2 regions of the Acidaminococcus sp. BV3L6 genome follow, and region 1 is predicted to be linked to the other one. Evidence: riboswitches for the same ligand, from Rfam matches in the RefSeq annotation. Region 1 holds a riboswitch; the other holds the start of a gene.
The links. A riboswitch is a leader RNA that binds a small molecule or an ion and turns the genes downstream of it on or off. The one in region 1 is predicted to bind thiamine pyrophosphate.
Positions count from the first base shown of each region.

Region 2: it holds a riboswitch for thiamine pyrophosphate, as region 1 does, so the genes downstream of both, thiS (sulfur carrier protein ThiS) here and thiC (phosphomethylpyrimidine synthase ThiC) in region 1, are expected to answer to the same signal.

Region 1 is NZ_AWUR01000022.1:55,663-67,935, reverse strand. It holds gene HMPREF1246_RS04760 (VWA domain-containing protein) at 1-1,096, shown strand, start outside; gene aroD (type I 3-dehydroquinate dehydratase) at 1,154-1,909, opposite strand; gene HMPREF1246_RS04750 (shikimate kinase) at 2,111-2,620, shown strand; gene HMPREF1246_RS04745 (mechanosensitive ion channel family protein) at 2,690-3,745, shown strand; gene HMPREF1246_RS04740 (glycerate kinase) at 3,839-5,068, shown strand; gene HMPREF1246_RS04735 (amidohydrolase) at 5,273-6,601, shown strand; gene HMPREF1246_RS04730 (DUF3100 domain-containing protein) at 6,598-7,392, shown strand; gene HMPREF1246_RS04725 (LysO family transporter) at 7,392-7,847, shown strand; gene thiC (phosphomethylpyrimidine synthase ThiC) at 7,954-9,258, opposite strand; TPP riboswitch at 9,343-9,441, opposite strand; gene nifJ (pyruvate:ferredoxin (flavodoxin) oxidoreductase) at 9,833-12,273, shown strand, end outside.
Region 2 is NZ_AWUR01000008.1:134,722-146,994, reverse strand. It holds gene HMPREF1246_RS02425 (LysR family transcriptional regulator) at 1-62, shown strand, start outside; gene HMPREF1246_RS02420 (hypothetical protein) at 110-298, opposite strand; gene HMPREF1246_RS02415 (LysR family transcriptional regulator) at 288-1,247, opposite strand; gene HMPREF1246_RS02410 (autotransporter outer membrane beta-barrel domain-containing protein) at 1,369-4,860, opposite strand; gene HMPREF1246_RS02405 (thiamine phosphate synthase) at 5,041-5,658, opposite strand; gene thiH (2-iminoacetate synthase ThiH) at 5,655-6,872, opposite strand; gene HMPREF1246_RS02395 (thiazole synthase) at 6,879-7,658, opposite strand; gene thiF (sulfur carrier protein ThiS adenylyltransferase ThiF) at 7,696-8,382, opposite strand; gene thiS (sulfur carrier protein ThiS) at 8,366-8,566, opposite strand; TPP riboswitch at 8,711-8,809, opposite strand; gene HMPREF1246_RS02380 (hypothetical protein) at 8,862-10,592, opposite strand; gene HMPREF1246_RS02375 (AAA family ATPase) at 10,604-11,524, opposite strand; gene HMPREF1246_RS02370 (helix-turn-helix transcriptional regulator) at 11,680-12,012, shown strand; gene arsB (ACR3 family arsenite efflux transporter) at 12,032-12,273, shown strand, end outside.

The DNA.
Region 1 (12,273 bases):
AAGGGAAAGCCTTATGGAGTTCTACCATATGGCACGGGCCATCTTGGTTAAACGGGAAACCGATTACGACCGTTTCGACCAAGCCTTTGCAGCTTATTTCAAGGGGCTGGCAGATCATGCGGACCTATCGGAAGAGATGGAACGGTGGCTTTCCCACGCCCTCACCCTATCGGATCCCGATTTTGAGGCGGCCCGCCTCCTATGGGAAAACAAGAGCCTTGAGGAGATTCGGGAAATCATGAGCCAGCGGATAAAGGAACAAAAAGAGGAGCACCATGGCGGCAGTAAATGGATCGGCACGGGCGGCATTACGGCCTTTGGCCATTCGGGCTATGCCCCTAAAGGCATCCGTATCAGGGGCCAGCGCGGCGGAGAGCATGCCTTAAAGGTGGCCGAGGAGCGTCATTTCCGTGATTTCCGTGATGATCATGTGCTTGGGATCCGCCAGTTCCAGGTTGCCCTGCGCAGGCTGCGACGCCTCTCCAATCGGGAAGAGACTCCAGCTACGGAACTGGATGTGGAGGAGACCGTTGCCGCAACGACGAAAAAGGGCGGTCAACTGGAAATTATCATGAAAAAGCCCCGCAAGAACCAGACCAAACTGCTGCTTCTCATGGACAGCGGAGGCTCCATGGATGCTTATGTGACCCTTTGTGCACGTCTTTTTCAAGCACTTCACGAAGGCCATCATTTCAAGGATCTTAAGACCTACTATTTCCATAACTGCTGGTATGAGAATTTCTTTCGTGACCCCAGCTGCGCCTGGCCCAATCGGATTGCGACGGAAGCGGTCCTTCATAACATCAAGAGCGAATATAAAGTCATTGTGATTGGGGATGCCCATATGGGACCCTATGAGCTTCTTGCCGTGGATGGGAACATCGATGACTGGCATGGCAACGAAAAGCCCGGCCTTGAATGGATCCAGATGGTAAGGCGGCACTTTCCTCATATGGTCTGGCTCAATCCTCTCCATGAAAAGCTCTGGCATTATGACTACAGCATGCGGACCGTGGGCATTATTGCAAAGGAAGTGCCCATGTTTCCCCTTACATTAAAAGGGCTTGAAAAGGCCATCGACCATCTGCAGAAATGAAAAAAGACTGTGCAGACGCGGGATGTTCCGCTTCTTCACAGTCTTTTTTGGTTTTTGTCAGTTGAGGCTCTTGAGGTAAATGGAAAGCTGGTTAGCTGGAAGCTGGCCTGGGGCAGAGGCTTTCCCAGCCGTGCCAAAGGTTACGGCCGACCCAAATACTTCGCCGCAGATGCGGCTGATGACGCCTAATTTCCCCATACTCATGGTAATGACTGGCGTCGTGTTATGATCTTCTTTCATGGCGAGCGTTGCATCAAGAAGGCGTAATACATCCCGTTCCGAGCGGGGCGTGACGGCAAATTTCACGATGTCTGCCCCAAGATCCTGCATCTGGCAAAGGTTTCCTACAATGACATCGCGGTCCGGTGTATTGATGTTATTGTGACGGCTGACAATCACCTTGACGCCAGCCTTATGGGCGGCTTCGACGACGGTGCGCACGGCCTTATCCCCGCGGGATAGTTCCACGTCCACAAGGTCGATGAGTCCGCTGTCAATGACGGCAAGATTCAGGGTCACGTAGTCTGCAGTATCGATTTCAAGAACGCCCATTTCGACACTCGTCCGGATGGTAAATAGGATTGGGTCGTCAGGTAAGGAATTTCTCAGATACATCATGGGTTTGATACGGAGTTCCGGATCGGCAAGATCTTTATAGAAATCAGCGCGCCACTCAACCATATCGTGGGGAGAATTTTCAATGAGACGGACTGATTTCTTGACGCCATCAAAATCTGTATCCGTAATGGGGATGCAGATCTTGGGAATGCCGTCACCGATTTTTACATTGCGTACCTTTACTATTCTTGACATATCTTGCCCTCCTACTTTGCTTCTATGCTTCTATGTTGTCAAAAAATAAGAATAAGTGTATTCTATGGTGAGATGCGTGATTTGTCAAATCAAAGCCGGGAAAGGGGGGCCTTTGTCCTGATGGACAGAATGAACTGTATCAGGTGGAACAGGCTCTTTCCCAATGATGAAAATTGTGCATGAATCAAGGAGGAACCCTTTGTGAAAAATATAATCTTCATTGGCATGCCTGGGGCGGGCAAGACAACCATTGGAAAAGAAGTGGCACGCACCCTGGCATGGCCCTTCTTTGACAGTGATGTTCGGCTAAGGGAAAGGATCCATCGGGACATCAAGGAACTATTTCGGGAAAGCGAGGCAGCCTTTCGCCAGGAGGAAACAGAGACCTTGCGGGAACTTTGTCAAAAAGAGGGGATTGTTCTTTCCTGCGGCGGTGGCGTTATCAAAAAGGCCGAGAATGTGGCTCTTCTTAAACATGGGGGCTTCCTCATTTTTCTGGACCGTTCCCTTGAGGCCATCGCATCGTCCGTGGACCAGATGGGACGGCCGCTTCTTTCTGCATCAAAAAATCGCCTCAAAGAGCTTTATGATGAACGCTATGCCCTGTATCTTGCCGCGGCAGATCTCCATATTTCCGTTCGGGGCGGCATCAAAGAAACGGTGGAGGCCGTTCTTGCTGCCTTAAGGGAACAGGGCGTGGTTGAAGGATAAGGACCTTTTTGTTATCCTATAGGAGAAGATTCAGCGCTTCTTATCGCATCCTACCTAAGGAGGACCTACATGGAACCAACTTTTATCAAAGAATGGCTCCCCGTTTTTGTCATTGGTGCTGTAACGGTCATGATCTATATGCTGTTTCGCATCCTATCCACGCGGGTCATTCGTTTTATCCTCAATAAACTGCCTGATGATGCAGACCAGAATATCGCGACAGCTCTTTATAAACCGGGACGCCTTGCCATCATTTCCGGTGGTATTTATCTTATGGTCCAGGCAGCCCCCCTTGATGTGCCCCGGATCCAAACCTTTGTACAGCATGTCATGGCGAGCTGTGTCATTATTGCATTCCATTGGGTCTGGTACAATTTTTTCAGCTCTACGAATTATGTTTTTTCTTTTTTGACGAAAAAAGGCAAATGGAGTCTTGACGCAACCTTGGGAAACTTTATTTCCATGTGCCTGCGTATCCTTGTCATCTGTTTCTGCATAGCTGCCGTTGTGAGCTTCTGGGGCTTTGATATCAGCGGCTTTGTCGCCGGCCTTTCCATTGGCGGCCTTGCCGTTTCCCTAGCGGCCAAAGACTCTCTTTCCAATATCATTGCCTGCTGTATCATTATGCTTGATCATCCGTTCCGCATTGGTGACTGGATTGTCTGCAATGAGATTGAAGGGGCTGTTGAATCGATTTCCTTTCGCAGCACGAATGTTCGCACTTTGGCCCAAGGGCTTGTCAACATTCCTAATTCCCTGATCATTTCAACGCCCATTGTCAATTATTCCGTACGGGAGCGCCGCCGCATTGAAATGACAGTCGGCGTGACCTACGATACGACAAGCGAGCAGATGAAGACCCTCATTGAGGACCTGACGGAAGCCCTGAAAAACCATCCCCAGATCATCAATCAGGATATTTCCGTTGCCTTTACGGACCTTGCCGACAGCAGCCTCAATATCCTTATCATTTGCCATACGTATGAAACAAACTATGCCGCTTATCTCAAGGTGCGTGAAAAAGTGAATCTTCTTGTCCTGGATGTTCTTGCAAAAGACGGGGTATCCTGTGCTTTTCCGAGCCGGAGCATTTACGTGGAGACGCTTCCCCGTGAAAAAAAATAAACAATTTTTCAGCCAAAAGAGTGCCTTTTTCTTTTGGCTTTTTTTCTCCCATGCTATAATGGGAGAAACCTGAATTTATGAGGAGATGGACCTATGACGTTACGTGAAGATGCCCAGATCATTATGGATAAAGCACTGGCTGCATCCCTGCCCGATGCGGCCGTTGAAAAAGCCTTGAAGAACAAAAAATTTGGCAGCGGCCGGATTGTCGTCGTTTCCATTGGGAAAGCTGCCTGGCAGATGGCAAAGACGACGGTTGCCCTTTTGGGGGACCGCATTTCCGGCGGCATTGTCATTACCAAATACCAGCACGCCAAAGGGGCGTTGCCGCCCCTTGAAATCTACGAAGCAGGGCACCCTGTCCTCGATGCCAATTCCGTTGCCGCGACAGCCCGTGCCATTGATATGGTCAAGGATCTTGGCAAGGATGATACCGTTCTTTTTCTTATCAGCGGTGGTGGCTCTGCCCTTTTTGAAAAGCCTCTTATTCCGCTTTCGGAACTGCAGAAAATCAATTCCGATCTTTTATCGAGCGGCGCCGACATCGTTTCCATGAATACGGTCCGCAAGCGTTTCAGCGCCGTTAAAGGCGGAAAATTTGCTCAGATCTGTGCACCGGCTAACGTGTATGCCATTGTGCTTTCTGATATTATTGGCGATCCTTTGGATATGATTGCTTCTGGACCGGCCTATCCTGATACGTCGACGCGGGAGGATGCCCAAAGGGTCATCGAGCGCTACAAAGTCATTCTTTCCCCGGAGGCAGAAGCCTGTCTTACCGTGGAAACCCCTAAGCGCCTTGATCATGTTGAAACGGTTGTCACCGGCAGTGTGACGGAGCTGGCGAAAGCCGGCAAAAGGGCGGCTGAAGCCCTGGGCTACCGAACCCATATCCTAACGTCCAGTCTCGATTGTGAAGCACGGGAAGCCGGGAGCTTTCTTGCTGCTATGGGCCGTGAATATGCTGGCTGCGGGAAAAAGATGGCTTTTCTGGCTGGCGGGGAAACGGTGGTTCATCTTCGTGGCCGGGGAAAGGGCGGGCGCAATCAAGAAATTGCGCTTTCTGCTGCTCGCGGGATTGCCGGTCTTTCCAACGTGGCGGTCTTCTCTTTTGGAAGTGACGGGACGGATGGACCGACCGATGCTGCTGGTGGCTACGCTGACGGTTCGACGGCAGCCCGTCTTTTGGAAGCCGGTCTTTCCATTCCCGACGTTCTTGAACGCAATGATGCCTACCATGCCCTTGAAAAATCGGATGGCCTTCTTGTTACAGGCCCAACAGGGACCAATGTCAACGATCTGTCCGTGCTTCTTATTGGCTGATGACGACGTTAAAAAGCACCCTTTTTGCAGTTTTCTGCAAAAAGGGTGCTTTTTCTGTTAAAGTGAGCGAAAACTTTTGTACTCTATTAAAAATATGAAACAAAATAAAGAAGTTAATTAAAAATACAAGCTTTATTTGATAAAGCTTGTATATGGTCGTATACTAGGAACATAACGAGAAGTAAAAAAATAGAGGACAGAGGAGTGATTGCTACGGATAAGCTTGCACTGAAAGAAAAGGTTTTTGCTGCGATTGATGCCGCTTACGATGAGCTCTTTGACTATGCCAAAAGCGTGGCCAAGGAACCTGAGTTTGGTTTCAAGGAATTCAAGACGGCAAAAAAGGTAGAGGCTCAATTTGATAAACTGGGGATTCCCTACCGGAACCATCTTGCTATTACGGGTGTAAAAGGCCTTCTCAAAGGCGGGAATCCAGGACCTACCATTGCCATCTTAGGAGAGCTGGACGCTATCAGTTCCCCGGATCATCCGTTGGCTGATCCCGACACGGGCGCGGCCCATGCCTGCGGACACCATATGCAGCAGTCCGCAATGCTCGCCGCCGCTTATGGGCTTGCCCGTACTCATGCGCTTGATGAGCTTTGCGGCAATGTCGTTTTCTTTGCCGTTCCTGCCGAAGAATATGTCCAGCTTGCTTACCGAAAGAAACTGCGCAGGGAAGGTAAGCTCCACTATCTTCATGGTAAGGGCCAGCTTATCTACGAAGGCGAATTTGATGATATCGATATGGCCATGCAGATGCATTCCAGCAAGAAAACGCCGGAACCGACGGTTGCAGTTGGTACGAGCAGCAACGGATTTGTTGGTAAGACCATCCAATATGTAGGACGCTCTGCTCATGCTGCTGACGCGCCTGATCAGGGCATCAACGCACTTAACGCAGCCATGCTTGGCATTATGGGCATCAATTCCCTCAGGGAGACATTCCGCGATGAAGACGCCATTCGCGTTCATCCAATCATTACCAAAGGCGGGGACCTTGTAAATAATGTTCCCGATGATGTACGGATTGAAACCTATGTGCGGGCCAAAACGATGGAGGCTATCGAAAAGACCCATAAAAAGGTCGATGCCGCCCTGCGGGCTGGCGGTATGGCTATTGGTGCCGAAGTCCACATCGACACGATGCCTGGTCATCTGCCCCTTGTCTGCAACGCCACACTTAATGAACTTCTGGTGGAAAATGCCAAGGAAGCGTTCCCCAGTGTCAAGATCATCAATGCCGGCCATTTCAGTGCTTCCACAGATATGGGAGACGTTTCTCATCTTATGCCCGCTATCCATCCTTTTATTGGGGGAACAGACGGGCTCCTTCACGGCGCCGATTTCAAGGTTGTCGACTTTAACGCGGCAGCGCTTCTGCCTGGCAAGGCTTTTGCCGGTATGGTCATTGATCTTCTGGCGGACAATGCCCAAAAGGCCAAAGCTCTTTTGGATCACTATGAACCCATCCTCACCAAGGATGCCTACATCAAGAAACTGGACAGCTATTTCAGCGAGGAGGAACCATGAAGAACATCAAACTGCATGTCTGTGTCATGCTCATGATCGTGATTGCGGAACTGATTGGCGTTAAATCCTTCAGTGTCGGCCCAGGAAAGATTGTGCTGCTGCCCATGCTTTATGCCCTCATCATCGGAATCTTTACGACGCCGCGCTTCCTTAATATTATGAAGCAAAAGGAAATGGAAGATGCAAGTTCCTTGATAGGGCTGACGCTCATGCTCCTCATGGCCCGCTATGGGACCCTTGTGGGACCAACCTTGCCCAAAATCATCAGCGCCAGTCCGGCCTTGATTTTACAGGAATTTGGAAACTTGGGCACCGTCCTTGTCGGGGTACCGCTTGCCGTGTTCTTTGGACTCAAGCGGGAAACCATCGGTGCGGCCCATTCCATAGCCCGTGAACCGAATATTGCTCTTGTCGGTGAGCGCTATGGCCTTGATACCCCAGAAGGTCGCGGTGTTATGGGTGTTTATATCAGCGGCACTGTTTTCGGAACGATTTTCTTTGGTCTCATGGCCAGTTTCTGCGCTGCCCTTGGAATCTTTCATCCTTACGCGCTTGCCATGGCATCTGGCGTTGGCAGTGCAAGTATGATGTCGTCCGCTGTCGGTGCGCTTGCCGTCATGTATCCCCAGATGGCAGACCAGCTGGCTGCTTTTGGTGCTGCCAGCAATATGCTCTCTGGCCTCGATGGGCTTTATATGTCGATTTGGCTCGCCCTGCCGCTTACGGAATACCTCTATAAAAAGTGCTGTATCGTAAAATATGGTCACGTACTCACGAAGGAGGAAGAATAATGATTGGATATAATTTAGCAGAAACTTTTGCTATCCTGCTTCTCATGAGTATCGAAGGAGCGATTTCCAATGCCCTTTCCGGCGCTGGCGGTGTGATTGAAGGCCTGCCCGGGCTGTTGATCCTTGTAGGGATTTCCATGGCGGGGATTCTTCTTGGCAAATATATGCCGGGAAAGATTCCTGCTGTTGCCTATGTTGTGACGTTAGGCTGTATATTGACGTATCCGGGGTTTCCTGGAAGTGATGTCATCAACTTTTATATGAAGAAAGTCGGGTTTGTTTCTCTTTGTACGCTCATCCTTGCCTATGCCGGTGTTTCCATCGGTAAGGATATGGATGCCTTTAAGTCGACAGGGTGGCGCATCGTTATCTTGAGCTGCGTCATATTTGCCGGCACCTATTTGGGTTCTGCCATCATTGCCCAAATCATCTTAAAGGCTATTGGCCAGATCTGACTTTTCCTATGAAAAAAGGCTTGCCGAACAGGAAGTGTTCAGCAAGCCCTTTTTGATGTCTTGGGGAAAGGAAGTAGGGTGCTTATTGGCCTTTTCCCAATGGACTTCAGTGTTTTTTCTTTTTCTTATCGTCAAGGTATTCGCCAATGATCTTGACAGCACAGTAATCTCCGCACATGGAGCAGTATTCATCCGTACTCTTGTTCTTGGCATTGCGGATGGCACGGGCTTTTTGAGGATCGATGGCAAGTTCCATTTGAGCTTCCCAGTCTAGTTTTTTGCGGGCTTTTGCCATGGCAAGATCTTGGGCCACTGCCTGGGGGAGGCCCTTGGCAACATCGGCCGCATGACCGGCTATGCGGGCGGCGACAACCCCTTCACGAACGTCATTGAGATCAGGCAGTCCCAAATGTTCAGCCGGAGTTACGTAGCAGAGAAAATCGGCTCCGCTGACAGCTGCGAGGGTCCCGCCAATTGCAGAAGTAATGTGGTCGTAGCCCGGTGCAATATCAGTCACAAGGGGCCCCAGCACATAGAAAGGCGCCCCGTGGCAGAGCTGTTTCTGCAGCTGCATGTTGGCGGCAATCTGATTGTAAGGAACGTGCCCCGGACCTTCTACCATGACCTGGACGCCTTTTTCCCAGGCACGATCCGTCAGCTCCCCAAGGGTGATGAGTTCTGTGATCTGGGCCCGATCCGTTGCATCGGCAAGACAGCCTGGACGCAGCCCGTCGCCTAAGCTGATGGTTACATCGTAGCGGGCACAGATATCAAGGATTTCATCAAAATGCTCGTAAAAAGGATTTTCCTTGTTGTTGGCGAGCATCCACCCGGCAATGAAGGAGCCGCCGCGGCTTACAATATCCATTTCGCGTCCTTCGGCAATGAGGATATCCACGGCACGGCGTGTGAGACCGCAGTGCATGGTCATGAAGTCAGCCCCGTCATGGGCCTGCTGCTCGATGACTTCAAAGATGTCTTCTTTCGTCATATCCGTCACTTTGCCATGGTTTCGGATTGCCGTAACCGTGGCTTGATAAATGGGAACGGTGCCGACCATGACCGTCGAATGCTCGATAATGGCACGGCGGGAGGCGTCGATGTTGTTGCCCGTTGAAAGGTCCATGACCGCATCGGCACCAGCTGCAATGGCCGCATCCAGTTTTTTCAGCTCGGGCGCGGGATCGGGGTAGGCCGTTGAAGTCCCAATATTGGCGTTGACCTTTGTCGAAAGCCCTTCCCCAACACCGCGGACCTTGAGGTTTTTATGGTTGATATTGGCACAGATGGCAATGGTTCCCTTGGCCACACGCTCTCGGATTGTTTCAGCTGATAGCCCTTCTTGGCGTGCGACTTCCTTCATTTCGTCCGTAATGATACCGGCAAGGGCTGACTGTCTTTGAGTTTTCATGAAAATTTCCTCCTTGAAGATAATAAGAAAGAGACCGCTTTTTCTATAGAAAAGCGGTCCCTTGGTTGGTCTTTTTTCATCTCCAGCCCGGCCGGCACACTTTCCTACGTCGGTATTAACCGCATCAGGTACAAAGGGTCGGCCAAAGGGCCTCTCAGCGAATGCGCACCCCCAGTGTTACCGTGGACGCAAGAAGCGTCCATCTGCAGTCATTGTAACAGATGCTTTTGCAAAATGCAAACGGCCCATCCCTTTTGTTTCATGGATACAACGGAAACGAAAAGGGGTTTTCTTATGGCTCAAGACGGCGAAAACAAATAAATGAGAGAAAAAATACGGACTTGATTCAATGCTTCTGATAACGGGCTGTAGCATTATCCCATCCAATGATACGTCTTATTTTTCAGATAATTATACATTTCCCATTATCAAGTAAATTGTAGGGAAATTGGAGAAAAATTTATTTGTGATTATATTAAATTTGTTATATAATACAGGAGATTAGAGAGACTGAATGGAATGATATCGTTCATCCCAGATCAGTCACTTTTCTAAGAAAGAGGGGCTTTGAACAATGGCAAAAAAATTTAAGACCATGGATGGTAACACCGCCGCTGCGTATACTTCCTATGCGTTCAGTGATGTTGCCGCAATCTACCCGATCACTCCGTCTTCTCCGATGGCTGAAGTCAGCGATGAATGGGCTTCCCATGGAAAGAAGAACATCTTTGGTCGTCCTGTCAAGATCATGGAAATGCAGTCCGAAGCTGGTGCTTCCGGTGCTGTACACGGCTCCCTTGCCGCTGGTGCACTGACCACCACCTATACCGCATCCCAGGGTCTGCTCCTGATGATTCCGAACATGTATAAGATCGCTGGTGAACTGCTTCCTGCAGTTTTCAACGTCGCTGCTCGTGCACTGGCTACCAGCTCCCTGAACATCTTCGGCGACCATGCTGACGTTATGGCTTGCCGCCAGACCGGTTTTGCACTTCTTGCTGAATCCGGCGTACAGGAAGTCATGGACCTGACCGCTGTTGCCCATCTGGCTGCTATTAAAGGTCATGTTCCTTTCCTGAACTTCTTCGATGGGTTCCGTACTTCCCACGAAATCCAGAAGATTGAACTTTTGGACTATGATGACCTTGCTAAACTGATTGACTACGAAGCACTGGATAAATTCCGCAAACATGCCCTGAATCCGGATAACCCTGTTACCCGCGGTACGGCTCAGAACCCGGATATCTACTTCCAGACTCGCGAAGCTGTCAACAAATACTATGATGCCCTGCCTGAAATCGTTGAAGAATACATGGAAAAAATCAGCAAGCTGACTGGCCGTGATTATAAACTCTTCAACTACACCGGCGCTGCTGATGCAGAAAATGTCGTTGTTATGATGGGCAGCGGTGCTCAGACTGCTGAAGAAGTTGCCAAGATCCTTTGCGAACAAGGCGAAAAAGTCGGTGTCCTGAACGTTCACCTCTATCGTCCGTTCTCTGCTAAACACTTCCTGGCTGCTATGCCGAAGACTGTCAAGAGAATTGCTGTTCTTGACCGTACGAAGGAAGCTGGCGCAAACGGCGAACCGCTGTACCTCGATGTCCGTGATGTATACTACAACATGGCTGACAAACCCCTGATTGTTGGCGGCCGTTACGGCCTCGGCAGCAAGGAATTCTATCCTGGCGATGCCCTGGCTGTCTTCGACAACCTCAAGAAGGCTGAACCGAAAAACCACTTCACCGTTGGTATCGTTGATGATGTAACGAACACCTCCCTCACGAAGGAAAAAGTATTCGACATCACCCCGAAAGGCACCACGAGCTGCATGTTCTGGGGCCTCGGCAGCGATGGTACGGTTGGCGCCAACAAGAGCGCTATCAAAATCATCGGCGATAAGACCGATATGTACGCACAGGGCTACTTCGCTTATGACTCCAAGAAGTCCGGCGGTATTACCGTGTCCCACCTGCGTTTCGGTCATACTCCGATCCATATGCCGTTCCTTATCAACACGGCTGACTATGTAGCTGTTCATAACTCTTCTTATGTTCATCGCTACAATGTCATGGCTGGCCTGAAAGATGGCGGCACGTTCCTCCTGAACAGCCCTTGGACCGATGCAGAACTGGATAAGGAACTTCCAGGACAGCTGAAACGTTATCTTGTTGAACATAAGATCAACTTCTACACCATTGATGCTGTTAAGATTGCTGAAAGCATCGGCCTTGGCGGTCGTATCAACATGATCATGCAGGCTGCTTTCTTCAAACTGACCGGTATCATCCCTGTTGAAGATGCTGTGAAGTACCTGAAGGAATCCATCGTCACCAGCTATGGCAAGAAAGGCCAGAAGGTTGTTGACATGAACAACGCTGCTGTTGACCAGGGCGTCAATGCCATCCATAAGGTTGAAGTTCCTGCTGCTTGGGCAAATGCGGCTGATACGGAACTCTATCCGAAGACGGGCAACGCTTGGGTTGACGATGTCATGGTTCCCATGAACAAACAGGAAGGCCATGACCTGCCTGTCAGCAAACTCATGGGCCAGGTTGATGGTACGTTCCCTGCTGGTACGGCTGCTTATGAAAAACGCGGCATTGCAATCAATGTTCCTGAATGGAAGATTGAAAACTGCATTCAGTGCAACCAGTGCTCCTATGTCTGCCCGCACGCTGCTATCCGTCCTGTTCTCCTGAACGACGAAGAAGTAAAGGCTGCTCCTGCAGAATTTACGACTAAACCGGCTGTTGGCGCTAAGGACCTGCACTTCCGCATGATGGTTTCCCCCATGGACTGCCAAGGCTGCGGCAACTGCGTAGACGCTTGCCCGGCTAAGGAAAAAGCCCTTGTCATGATGCCGTTTGCTACCCAGGAACATCTGAAAGATGCTTGGGAATATGGCATCAAGAAGGTCTCTGCAAAGACCAACCCGATGAATAAATACACCGTTAAGGGCAGCCAGTTCGAACAGCCGCTGCTTGAGTTCTCCGGTGCCTGCGCAGGCTGCGG
Region 2 (12,273 bases), on a different contig from region 1:
TCAAGGAACTGATTTTTTCCTATTTTTCCAATCCGGCTGTTACCCACCTCTTAAAAGGATAAAAAAGAAGTACTTCTTGTATAGTAAATCATCCAGGAAGTACTTCTTTCTATTTCTCCATCCATGCGGCCTTCCCCTCTGTCACTACAATTTTTTGGGGCGTGATCACAAGGCTGCATTCCGGCCCGTCCAGGGCATAGGCTTCAAAGTAGACTTGTCCTGCGTCATCTTTCTTGCTAGCGACAATGGAAAAGCCGTTCTTTTTAGCAAAGCGAAGGGCAATCTTTTTATCGTTCATCGTTTTTTCGTTCTTTTCTTTCGTCATTTTTTCGGTAACTATGGGGCTTTTTCCAGTAGGCTGCGGCCATGTCGATGAAGTCGCGGGCAGCGCGGCTTAAGGCCGTTCCTTTTTGGTAGCTTGCCGTCATGGACCAGCGCAGGGGTGCTTCAAAGGAAAAATAGCGGATGCCTTTGGTGAAGTGACGGGCTGTCGATTCGGCGACGATGCCGCAGGAAATGCCGGCCCTGACCATTTCGAGGATGGTGGAGGGGTTCTGCGTTTCAAATAGGACATGGGGCGCAATTCCGCTTTCCCGGAAGGCGGCGTCGATAGAGGGACGCATGGTTGTTTCCTTTCGTAGAAGGATAAAAGGATAATCTGCCAGTTCGGATAGGGGAAGCCGGGGATACACGCTTTCTTTTGGCTTCAGGATGCCTGCAACTTCAAGAAAAGCGGGTACGGCAAGCAGGATTTCCTCTTCAAAAAGGGTCTCGTAAGCATCCGGGGTTTCTTGATCTGGAAAGAGGGTCATAAAGCCAAAATCGATGTCTCCACGGGCAATGAGGGGCTGCATGCGGTAAATATTGAGCTCATAAGGGACGACGGCCATGAGGGGATATTTTTTGTGAAAGCGCGGATAGACGTGGACGAACATGTCGGGACCGCGGACCGGAGTCATGCCAATGGAAAGGGTCCCTTTATAGCTGCCCGTAAGGTCGCTGATTTCGGCATAGGTCCTGCTTTTGGTGCGGAGGATCTCCCGCGCGCCTTTAAGATAGATTTCGCCAGCCTGGGTGGGAATCATTTCCGTTTTGGCGCGGCGAAAGAGGGGTATCCCGAGCTCCCGCTCTAGCTTGAGGAGCTGCTGATTCAGGGCGGACTGGGTGAGATAAAGCTTTTCCGCCGCCTTGGTGATGCTTTTTTCCTCGGCAATCTTGATAATATGTTCAATAAGATGAGTATCCATGGCGCTTCTCCCTAGACTTGATGCTGTCATTATACTACAGTGCTTTTTTCAAGGCAAAAAAGAGGCCTTCCCCCTGAATGTAAGGGAGAAGACCTCCGAAAGATTTCTTGTAAGGAAGTAGTCAGAACTTCCAATTGAATCCAGCTCGCAGGCTGTAGGTGCGATGAAAGTCATGACCAACGTAGCGTTCCATATCAAAGTACATGGACTGTTTATCTCCGGTCTTGACGCTGTAGCCAAGGCCGATAACGCCCCAGGTTCCTTTTTGATCATTTGTTGTGATATAACGGTCGGTGCCATATGCCGCTGTTACATCATCTCCATCGAGGAATTCGTGGAGCAGGGACGCCTTGAAATAGCATTTGCTGTCAAGTTTCGGGTCAAGGTGCTTTACGAGGTCAAAGCCGAGGCGCCCCACGAGGCTCCAGCTGTGGTCCGCGGAGAGGGAAATCCCTTGGGAATCCACGGTATCAACCCCTCCGAGGTAAGAAACCTGGACCTGGGCTTGCGGAACGACGCTCCAGTCTTTTGAGAGCTTGTTGACCCGCCCGTATTCGGTAGAAAGATTGACTGAATGTCTGGTGTAATCGGCTGCATAGCCTGTGCCTGTTATTGCATCAGTGACACTGTAGTCTTCCTTGCCATAATGGTATTTGAGATAGCTGTCCCAGTAACTGTAGGTGCCTTTTTTCCAGTCGGCTTTCCTGGTGAGCTCTGTCGGGGTGTACACATGGGTATCATAAACGCTGATGGCGGTATCACGAAGCCCTAGGTTTCCGCTGGTTCCTTCAAAGTGACCTTCATTTTTGGTGTAGGCCACAGAGGTACTCAAACGATGCTTATGAGGCTCCTGGTTCCGTAAGACTGTTGTATAGCCAAGTTCATAGGTGTTGCCGTCAAGTTCGCCCGTCCCATCAATGCCAAGATTGCGGTAACGGAAACGAATCCAAGCCCCTTCGTCAGCGTCTGGCGTGAAGTACTGCGTGTGACCGCTCCGATTGGTAAAGGTATCCAGGTCGGTGAGGTAGCGCCAAGAAAGATCTGCTAGACGGGAGGGTGTCTTTGCGCCTTCATTGTGCTCGCGGCTCTTGACGACATAGATATTGACGGCGCTGTCCCCATTATAGAGGGCTTCCACATTTTCCGTACCGGGTTTTGCGAAATTTAGAGGACCGACTTCCTGAGAAACAGAGTAGGTCGAACCGCCGTTTCGGTCGTTATTGTAGGCAGCCGTATTCAAGGCGCCGGACGAAAGGGAACGGTATTCCGTCTTGTAGAGGTTGTTATAAATGCCGGAAGAAAGGGCGGCGACGAGTGTGCCGCTGCCAAAACCAAAGCCCGGATTCTTTACTGTTGCAAAACGAACGGCGTCACCCGGTTCCATCTCCTTATCCAAGGTGCTGATGTTTTTAATGGCGAGGGTCTGTTTATCACTGGTTCCGTTCTCGACGTAGAGCATATCGCTTTGGCTGCCGTCATCGGCATCAAGGTCCATGGCAAAGGTGTGACTCCCCGAAAGGGTTCCGATTTCAAGGGAATCTCCACCGCTTTGATACTGCACGACCCCGCCGTCGCCCGAAAGGATCGTTACGGCAGAAGCCTCCGTCATGTTCCATGTACTGCCGGCGTCAAGGGTGAGATCAATGGCTCCTATTCCCGGCAGGGGAGGAGGAATGATATCTTCTCCTGAAAGGAGGCTTTCTTCTGACATGGAGGCCGCCATGATGCGCTCATTTAGAAGCCCCGTATCGGCTTGCCCCGTAAAAAGGGAGCCGTCACTGAGCGTAAGGGAAATTGTCCCGCCCGGAAGGGCTGCCTCAGGGTCCGTCGGGAAAATCCGTGTTATATTTCCAAAGTCGCTGCCAACGGAGGCATCCTCTCCATAGGCATACAAGTTGCCCGTAAGGGTGAGGGTTGCACCATCTGTGGGTGCCATCATGATGGTGCCCTTGTCGTAGGCGAGAAGATGGCCCTCTACAGAACTCCCTTTTCCGTAGATTACAGAAAGGGTGCTCCCATCGCTTGATTTAGCTGATTCGGAGGCCGTCTCATTTTCTGCGACAAACAAATTTTCACTAGACGAAGGAAATCCGCCCGTGGAATCATCTCCAGTTCCGTCCCATCCGGGAACTGACTGACCGGAGCCACTGGCATCTCCTTCCTGAAAGGGATCGGGCACACCTGGGTCTACATTGGACGTATCCACGGCATGGGCTGCCAGGAAGGCAATACTACTTTTTACGGAAAGGGAGGCATTCTTGATTTCTGTCTGACTGCCCGTAAGGGACGCCGCCGCAATAGGACGCGCCACCACGGCCTCAAATTCCTCACCTGTGGCATCATCTGTCATCTTAGCCATGATAGGCTCTGTGCTCGTCGCAATTGTAAGGGTGCCGCCCTGAGCATCAACGCTTGTTTGGGACGCGTTCCGCGTCATGATGCCATAGAGAGGGGCTGTAATTTTTGTGCTTCCCGTGAGGGTCAGCTTGGCGTCCGTGCTCAGCTGGGCCCCTGTGCTATTTTCAGCGGAGATGACGTTGGTCCCTTTTGCGGATAGACTGGCTTCCATGCCATTCCATAGGTTGACAGCCGTCTGTTTCGCATCAATGATATTGTCGCCCTCTGCTTTAAGAATGACTTTCCCGGCAAGGTAAGATGTGATAGGGCTGCTTTCCGCCGTCACATCGATGCTGCTATAGCCACTCCCGCGGATGCCATAGGTAGCTCCGGTGACTTGGTTATTGCCACCAGCTGTGAGGGTGACGGTCCCAAAGGCCGGGCCGGCTTCTCCCCCACTTGCTATTGTCCCGACACTGATGCCGCTGCTGAAGGCATCGTTTGAATTGACAGAAATGAGATTGTCTTTTCCTGCCGAAAGCGTTACATCAGCACCGAGGAGGGTCTGGATGCCTGAAATACCGTAGGGGTTTTGATTCTGCAGAGCATTGCCTGCCGTGGCTGTGATTGTGTTGCTGCCCTTTGTTGTAAGGGTAATCTGGGTGCGTTCATCCGTATTGATTCCACTGGGTGGCATATCCGGATTGGTTGGGTCATAAGGAAGTTCGCTTTCCCAAAAGCCATCAGAATCATCGCTCGCATCGGGAAAAAATCCTGTATCGTTATTGTCGCTGGGTCCACTCGCATAAAGGCCATGGTTGAATCCTTGCAGGGTAATCCCTTTTTCTCCTTCCAGAGTCACGTTTCCCCCTTCCGCGTAAAGGCCGGCTGCTTGGAGAGGGGTGAAAAACCAATTAGAATCATCAATGAGCTGAGTGTTGGTGGTGGAAGAAAGGGTCAGTTCCTGGGCTTTCATGGTGAGCGTCTTGCCGCTTGGCACATAAATCCCAGCCCGCGGACCCTTAACAGCAAAGCTTCCGTCCGCATTTGTAATGGTCACTTGCTCCGAGCTATCGTTATCCCATGTGTTCCCGCTCCCCATGGAAAGAGTCGATTCGCTGGAAGCATTTTCGAAGACTGTATCTTCCGCATAGGTCATTTCTGAATCAGATCCTATGGTAAGCACTTCAGCTGATGCTGCCGGTGATAACGATAGCACATAGAGCAGCACGCCTAGCGCACTTGCTGCAGATCGAAAAGAACCGCGATGTTTCATGTTACTTCCTCTCTTTTCTATTTAATAATGTGAATATTTGATGAAATCGTATATGCCCTTCATTATACCACAGATAAATGAAAAAAATAATTTAAAAGATAATTATTATTGAATGTAAATAAAATAATGAGTATTTACCATAAAATGAGGATTAAAATGAAACATTGGGACGGATTCCTGTTAAACAATGGCACTTCGAATCACGGCTCCACGGACGCCAAGAGCCTCCAGAAGGGATGCCCTTGGATCGGGCCAGGAAAGGCCTCCTAAGACATAGATAGGCAGGGGGGAAGAGTGTATGAAGTTGGGGAGAGGCGTTAATCCGAGGGGAAGATTGTTGGGTTTGCAGGAGGTCGGAAAGAGGGGGCTTACAATCAAGTAGGAGGCTCCTGATTGAAGGGCTGTTTCAACTTCACTTAGAAAGTGTATGGAAATTCCCACGCCGTGGGGATAGGGCAGCTTCGTTTTGCCCTTTTCCAATAGGCATCCTGCTTCTTGAGGATGCATCTTTGACCATGCAGTCCAACTGCGTAAGGGCATATGAACTCCAGCAATTGCATCATCAAGGGCCAGATCCGGATGATTATGCGCAAGGAGCGGAAGCTTCCAGGCTTTGCAGAGATGAGCCGTTTCCTTAAATAGGTCCTCGTACGCCTCTTTTGATAGATCTTTTTCGCGAAGGATGAGGGCCGACGGGAATGGTGAAAGGTCAGGGATGCGTTTTTTTAGATAAGGAATCAAGGGCTCGGGATAAATCATGCGGTCCGTCACAAGGACGTAGGGAAAGGACGTGTTCATAGGAAAATCGCGTCCGCCATGACGGGCTGCATCCCTTCTGATACAAGGTCGTTAAAGACGGCGTCTACGGAGCGGTGGTCGGCAATCTCAAACTGGTCGTCCCCTTCTTCTTTTTGGTGGCTGTGGGCACCAATGCCCGTGCTCACGCCGGCGGAAATCTTTGTGGCCGCAATCTGCATGAGGTGATCCCTGACGCGGGGCACTTCACGCGTTGAGACCGTGAGGGCCGAACTCGGCATCAAGAGACGGTAGGCACAGCAAATCTGGAGGAGTTCCGCTTCGCCGACGCCCATGGGGTAAATGGTCGTATTGCCCTTGATGGGGCGCAGGCGAGGGCAGGAAAAGGCGATTTCCGCATGGGGATACTTGCGCTGCAGGAGGTAGCCATGAAGGCCTGTAGCAAAGGCGTCGCGGCGAAAGTCTGAAAGACCCAGGAGCGCGCCGAGACCAACGCCGCGCATGCCGCCTAAAAGGGCCCGTTCCTGCGTATAGAAGCGGTAGGGGAAGACCCGTTTATTGCCCGCAAGGTGCAGCTTGCCATAAAGGTCATGGTCGTAGGTTTCCTGGAAAACGGTCACAAAGTCGCAGCCGCATTGGTGCAGGTATTCGTAGTCTTTTTGGTTCACGGGATAGATTTCAAGACCGACAACGCGGAAGTAGCGGCGTGCCATCTTGCACGCTTCTCCAATATAGGAAACGGGGGACATGTGGCTGCTTTCGCCTGTGAGCATGAGGATTTCCTCAAGACCTGTGGCGGCAATGGCCTTCATTTCTTCTTCCATCTGGGCAAGGTCAAGACGGGCCCGGTGAATCTTGTTGTGGCAGTTGAAGCCGCAGTAGATGCAGTAATTTTCGCAGTAGTTTGCTAGATATAGGGGCGTAAAAAGAGCAACACTATTGCCGAAATAGCGGTCCCTAACGGCTTTGGCCTTTTGCGCCATGGCTTCAAGGTAGGGCCTTGCCGCAGGCGAGAGGAGGGCTCCGAAATCATGGGGCGAAAGGACGTCCTTTCTAAGGGCCGCTTTGACGTCACTTGCCGAGTAGGTCTGCTCTTCAAATTCTTTCATGAGGCGCTCCACATCTTCCAGCATGGTGGATGGCAGCTGGTCCATGCCGGGCTCGTAGGTCATGGGGTCCTTGATAGAGGAGGCAAGGGTCTTTTTGGCTTCTTCCGTCACAATGGTGGGGTTGATCTTTTCTTCTGTCATGGTCATCGCCTCCTAGTCTTCGTCCCGCAAAAATCCCGTCAAGGGACTCGAGGGGTCGGCCCCTTTTTGAAGGACGCGGCCAAGCCCCGCAAGATAGGCTGTGCGGCCCGCTTCAATGGCAAGGCGGAAGGCTTCTGCCATTTGGACGAGGTTTCCGCTTGTGGCAATGGCCGTATTGGCCATGATGGCTGTTACGCCCATTTCCATGGCGGCGCAGGCTTCGGACGGCTTTCCGATGCCTGCATCAACGATGATGGGAAGGTCAATTTCATCAAGCAGGATGTTAATCCATTCCTTATTGACAAGGCCTTTATTGGACCCAATGGGGGCGGCAAGGGGCATGATGCAGCTTGCGCCGGCATCTTTCATGGCGCGGGCCGCTGTAAGGTCCGGGAACATATAGGGCATGACGACAAAACCCTCCTTTGCAAGAGTCTCCGTGGCCTTGATGGTTTCTGCGTTGTCAGGAAGGAGGTAACGCGAATCCTTCATGATCTCGATCTTGATAAAGGGCGTATGGCAGATTTCTCGGGAAAGACGGGCGATGCGTACGGCTTCGTCAGCGTTTCGGGCACCTGATGTGTTGGGAAGGACTGTCACCGATTTGGAAATATAGTCCATGATGTTGGCCTTGCCGCCTGTATTGACGCGGCGCAGGGCAAGGGTCACCATTTCCGCACCGGCCCCTTTGATGGCCGCTTCGATAAGGGGCAGGGAAAATTTCCCCGACCCTAGAATAAAGCGGGACGAAAAGGTGTGTCCATCCAAGGTCCAAGTATCGTTTTCTTTCATGCTAAATTCCTCCGTATTCTTTTAAAAGGTGCGGCGCTTAATAGGCGCCGTTTTTTCCAAGCAGCAGCCACGTGACGACGTTTGCCATCATGGCACTGCAGATGGCAACGCGGGGCGCCATGAGTCCAGCACCGGGTTTAGGGGCCGAGACACTGTCGCCGCAAAGATAAAAATGGGGGCTCACTTCCCGCACTTTCATGAGTCCTGTTTTCCCGAAGCCCGCCATGCCGGAGCCGCTTACAAGATAAGCGTCCGGTTTTTGGCAGCGCACTTCACGGGCCAGCATGGCCTTTTGGTTCGCCTTATCAAAGGCTTCACAGATGATGGTCGCGTCCCCGACGCAGGATGCAAGGTTTTTCGGGGTGACGCGGGCCGTGACGGTTTCATAGGTAAGGAAAGGATTGATCTTCATGAGGAATCCTTTGAGGGCGTCCGTTTTTTTGACGCCCACGTGCTCCACAAAATAAGACTGGCGGTTGAGGTTTGTCCAGTCCACGTTATCAAAATCGACAAGGCGCAGATGGCCTACCCCGATGCGGGCAAGACTCACGGCGATATTGGAGCCAAGGCCACCGAGACCGCAGATGGTGACAAAGCCAGCGTCCAGTTTTTCCTGGACCTTTTTCCCATGGCGCTCGCAAAGGGCGCTATAAATGGCGCCTGCCACTGGATCCGATGTATTCCAAGGGGTGAGAACTGCCGTTTTTTCAGCCGCCGCCAACAAAGCTCACCACCTCCAGTCGCATGTCCTTTTTGAGCGCCATGGCGTCCCAATCTTCTTTTGGCACAAGTCTGCCGTCCACTTCTACGGCCGTGTAGATAGGTACGGCGCCTAGGGCCTTCAAGGCGTCCGTAACAGTGGCGCCTTCTTTTAGGGTGCAGGCCTTGCCATTTACCATGATTTCCATTTCTTCCTTCCTCCTTTTTGCTGAAACGGCAAAAAAGGTCCACGAAAGTTGGCACCCGAGGTGGTGCCCCCCTTCGTGAACCTTTTGGTTCAGTCTCAGCCTATGAATTTTTTCAAACAAAATAGCGGGGACCTTTTCGATCCCCGCCTGTCAATTGCGTCATCCCTACGTTGGCATTATCCAAATCAGGTTGTGGGTCGAAGTCGAACTTCCTCTCAGCAAAAAGCTCCCCAAATATTCTGTTTGCCTTGTAAGCATAGTCCTTTTACATAACATTGTCAAGTCAGGCGCCCCTTTAGAAAGTCGAAATCTGGTGGCACAGGGCCTTCCCCACGCTTTCTGCCATCTTGTCAAGGGTCTTTACGCGCACCAGGTCCTTACCAAAGATTTTTTGGGCATCTTCCATGGAGCCTGCAATTTCGTCGTTGATGAGGCCCACGATGCGCACGCCGTCGCGGCGCAGGGACGCGGCTTCGGCCGCCGTGTCATCAACGGCCCGCTCGTCCCGGTATTCGTGCTGGCTAAGGGTTCCTTTGCCAGTATAAAGGGGATGGTCATCATTCGGAGACGCGTCCGTCAGCATGACAAGGATTTTTTTGGCATCTGTCAGGTCCCCCATGAGGACGCGGGCGCCGCGCAGGGCAAGACCGTCCCGGTTCCAGCCCGTGGCACAATAGCTAAAAACACTCGTGCTTTTTTTCTTTTCTTCATAGCTTTGGTAGAGCGTCATGACTGTGTAGCCTCGGAGGGTACAGAAGGAATAAATTTGGTAAGGAATGCCGCAGGCGCGCAGGGCTTCTGCAATGACGTAGGCCTGGGCTGCAATGACCCGCTGGTATTCGCCGCGCGACGCTGAGGCGTCAAGCATAATGTCAACCGTAAAGTTTGGGGTATAGACATCTTCCTGACCATAAAAGACTCTGTTGTCGTCCAAATAGAGTCCCCGCCAGATGAGTCCAGGCACAAGGTCTCCGCTTTTTGCTGGAATGGGCAGCTTCATGCGCGTCATCTGGAGCGCCGTGCGCAGCTGCCCCGTAAGACGGGTGATGCTCTTGCGATATTTTTCGTTATTTTCTTTGTAGTAGGTGATGTTGCGGGCGCGCTGTCTGCGGGCATTTAAAAGCCACTGGGAAGCATCTCCCGTTGCTCCTTTGCTCCCGAGGCGCCCCCGCGTAAAATGCAGGTGGGCGCCCCGATGGGGGCCGGTGCAGTATTGCCGTTCAATCGCAAGGACCTTATCGGCACTGTAAAGGGAGGCCCCAAAGCAGGTGACAATATAATCGTGGTTTTTTACGGCAGTTTGGCCGGTAATCAGGGCCATGAGGCCATTACGCTCCTTCTTGCCGTTTACGATTTCTTCCTCATCATGACGCACGACCTGAAAGTTCAGGATGGATTCATGCCGCGTCTTAAACTGCGGCACGAGAAAGTTCAAGATGGCGGCTACAGGGCTTGAGATGATGACCTTTTCCAAGCTTTCTCGAACAAGGAAGCGGGAAACAAAGTACTTTTTTGTCAGCTTGCGAAAATGGTCGCAAATTTCTTCTGCTGTCCATGACGGGTCAAACCGCAGCCCTTCATAAAGCCCCTTGGCCCAAGGATCCACAAGGCCGGTTTTTTCACCAAGAACTTCATGCCAGCGGGCCGCTTGCATTTCTTGGGCCACGCCATGACGGATGGAAAGGGGCCCGTTAAAATAGTTTTGGGCCTGCTGCCTGCGAAGATAGGCAAGGACAGGGCGCTGGGGGAGTTCCTTGACATAGGCGCAGCCTTCTAGCCCCAGCCACAAAAGGTCACTGAATAGATCGGCAAGGGCGGCGGTCTTCATCTCGTCAAAAAGTGCTTGCAGGACCTTCATGTCATAATATTTTCGAATAATGCCAATGACGGCATTGAGGTAGAGGTTCGGTTCGTGCGTGTCAGGGACAAAAGAAAGAAAATCCGGATCGTAAGTGTAGTCTCCGGATACGTCCCAGACGATGTTGAGAGCCCGTCTCCGCCGGTAGTCATATCTTTTCTTTGCCATCGTGAACCTTCTTAGTCACTGAAAATATCACGTCTGCCATAGGATCCTGGAATGTGGAGGTTGATTACATCGAGGATGAGGGCTGGCTCATATTCGTCAAAGGATTTGTTGATGATACCCATTTTGAGGGCCCGGTGAGCTTCAAGACCTCGTTTCATGAGATGGAGGGCGTCAAGGAGACCGCGCAGGTCAAGGGCCTTATCGGAAATTTCCGCTTCACTGCATTTTTTCTCCAAATCAAGGAAAATCTGCACAAAGGCATCGCAGGCCGTATCCTTCATGGTCGGGAATTCTGTCCGTAAGAGACGGGCCAGCGGCTTTTCCTTGATGGGCGGCAGCTGGATGACCGTAAAACGGCTCATGAGGGCCTCGTTCATTTCCCGCGTGCCTGAGTATCCGTAGTTCATGGTTGCAATGAAGCGGCACGCCGGGTCGACTTCAATCATGCGATAGCCCGGAATGTCGATGCGGCGGCGGTAGTCGAGGAGGGAATGAAGTACTGCCATGGCTTCGTTGCGGGCCATATTGATTTCGTCAAAAACGCCGAAGCCGCCCCTCGTAGCGCATTCATAGACCGGACCGGGACGGAACTGGACTTCCCCGTTTTTAAAGGTATCGGTGCCCAGCATGGCTGATGCGTCCATGTTGATATGGAAGGAAATGTTCCACATGGGGCGGGAAAATACTTGGGCCAGATTTTCAGCAAGAACGTTTTTGCCCGTTGCCTTGGGGCCTACAAGGAGCAAATTCTGCCCACATAAGAGGGCAGAAAGGGCGTCTTCCCAGACTTCCTTGCCAAAAAAAGGAAAATGGGGCATGGGCACACGGTCCTTATCCGCTTCTGTTACAGGAAACTTGCCGCGATAGGCTTCAAGGTCTTTGATGAGGCTTTCCTCGACGCCTTCACTGCGCAAAAAATCAAGTGATAACATAGTGATCAGTCCTTATCAAGTAAATGTCACTGCTATTTCATATTATACCACGGGGACTTGATGGTGCTGATAAAATCTCCCTGTTTTTCTGTTGACAGGAAAGAAAAGCGGTTGTAGAATCATATAGAAAAAATTCTATATGTAGGAGGCTGCAAATGAATGACAGCTACCAAGACTTGGCCCGCTTTTTGAAAGCCCTGTCCGATCCCAAACGCCTTGCCATTGTCGATATGCTTTCCTGCGGCGAGCGCTGTGCCTGCGACCTGCTTGATTATTTTTCCGTTACCCAGCCCACCTTGTCCCACGATATGAAGGTACTTCTTGCGTGCGGTATCTGCACAAGCCGGAAGTCAGGGAAAAATACCTATTATGCCCTGTGTGGTGACACCCTTGAAAAGTTCGAAGGGGTTCTCCATCATATCCTGTCACCCAAAAAAGACTGTATTTGCTTTTTGCAGAAAAAGGGGAAATGTACCTGTGAATCCTAACAGAAAGAAGGAATCCATCTTGAACTTTGAACCTGCATCGGGTATCAGTTTTTTTCAGCGCTATTTGACCCTTTGGGTCCTTTTATGCATGGCTGCAGGCATTGCAGTAGGCCATTTTATGTCGGGCCTTGTTACCTTGCTGAATGGTCTTACAGTGAGCGGGATTTCTCTTCCCATTACAGTCCTTATTTGGATCATGATTTTTCCTATGATGATGAAGGTGGATTTTGAGAGCATCCGCAGCGTAGGAAAAAATCCTAA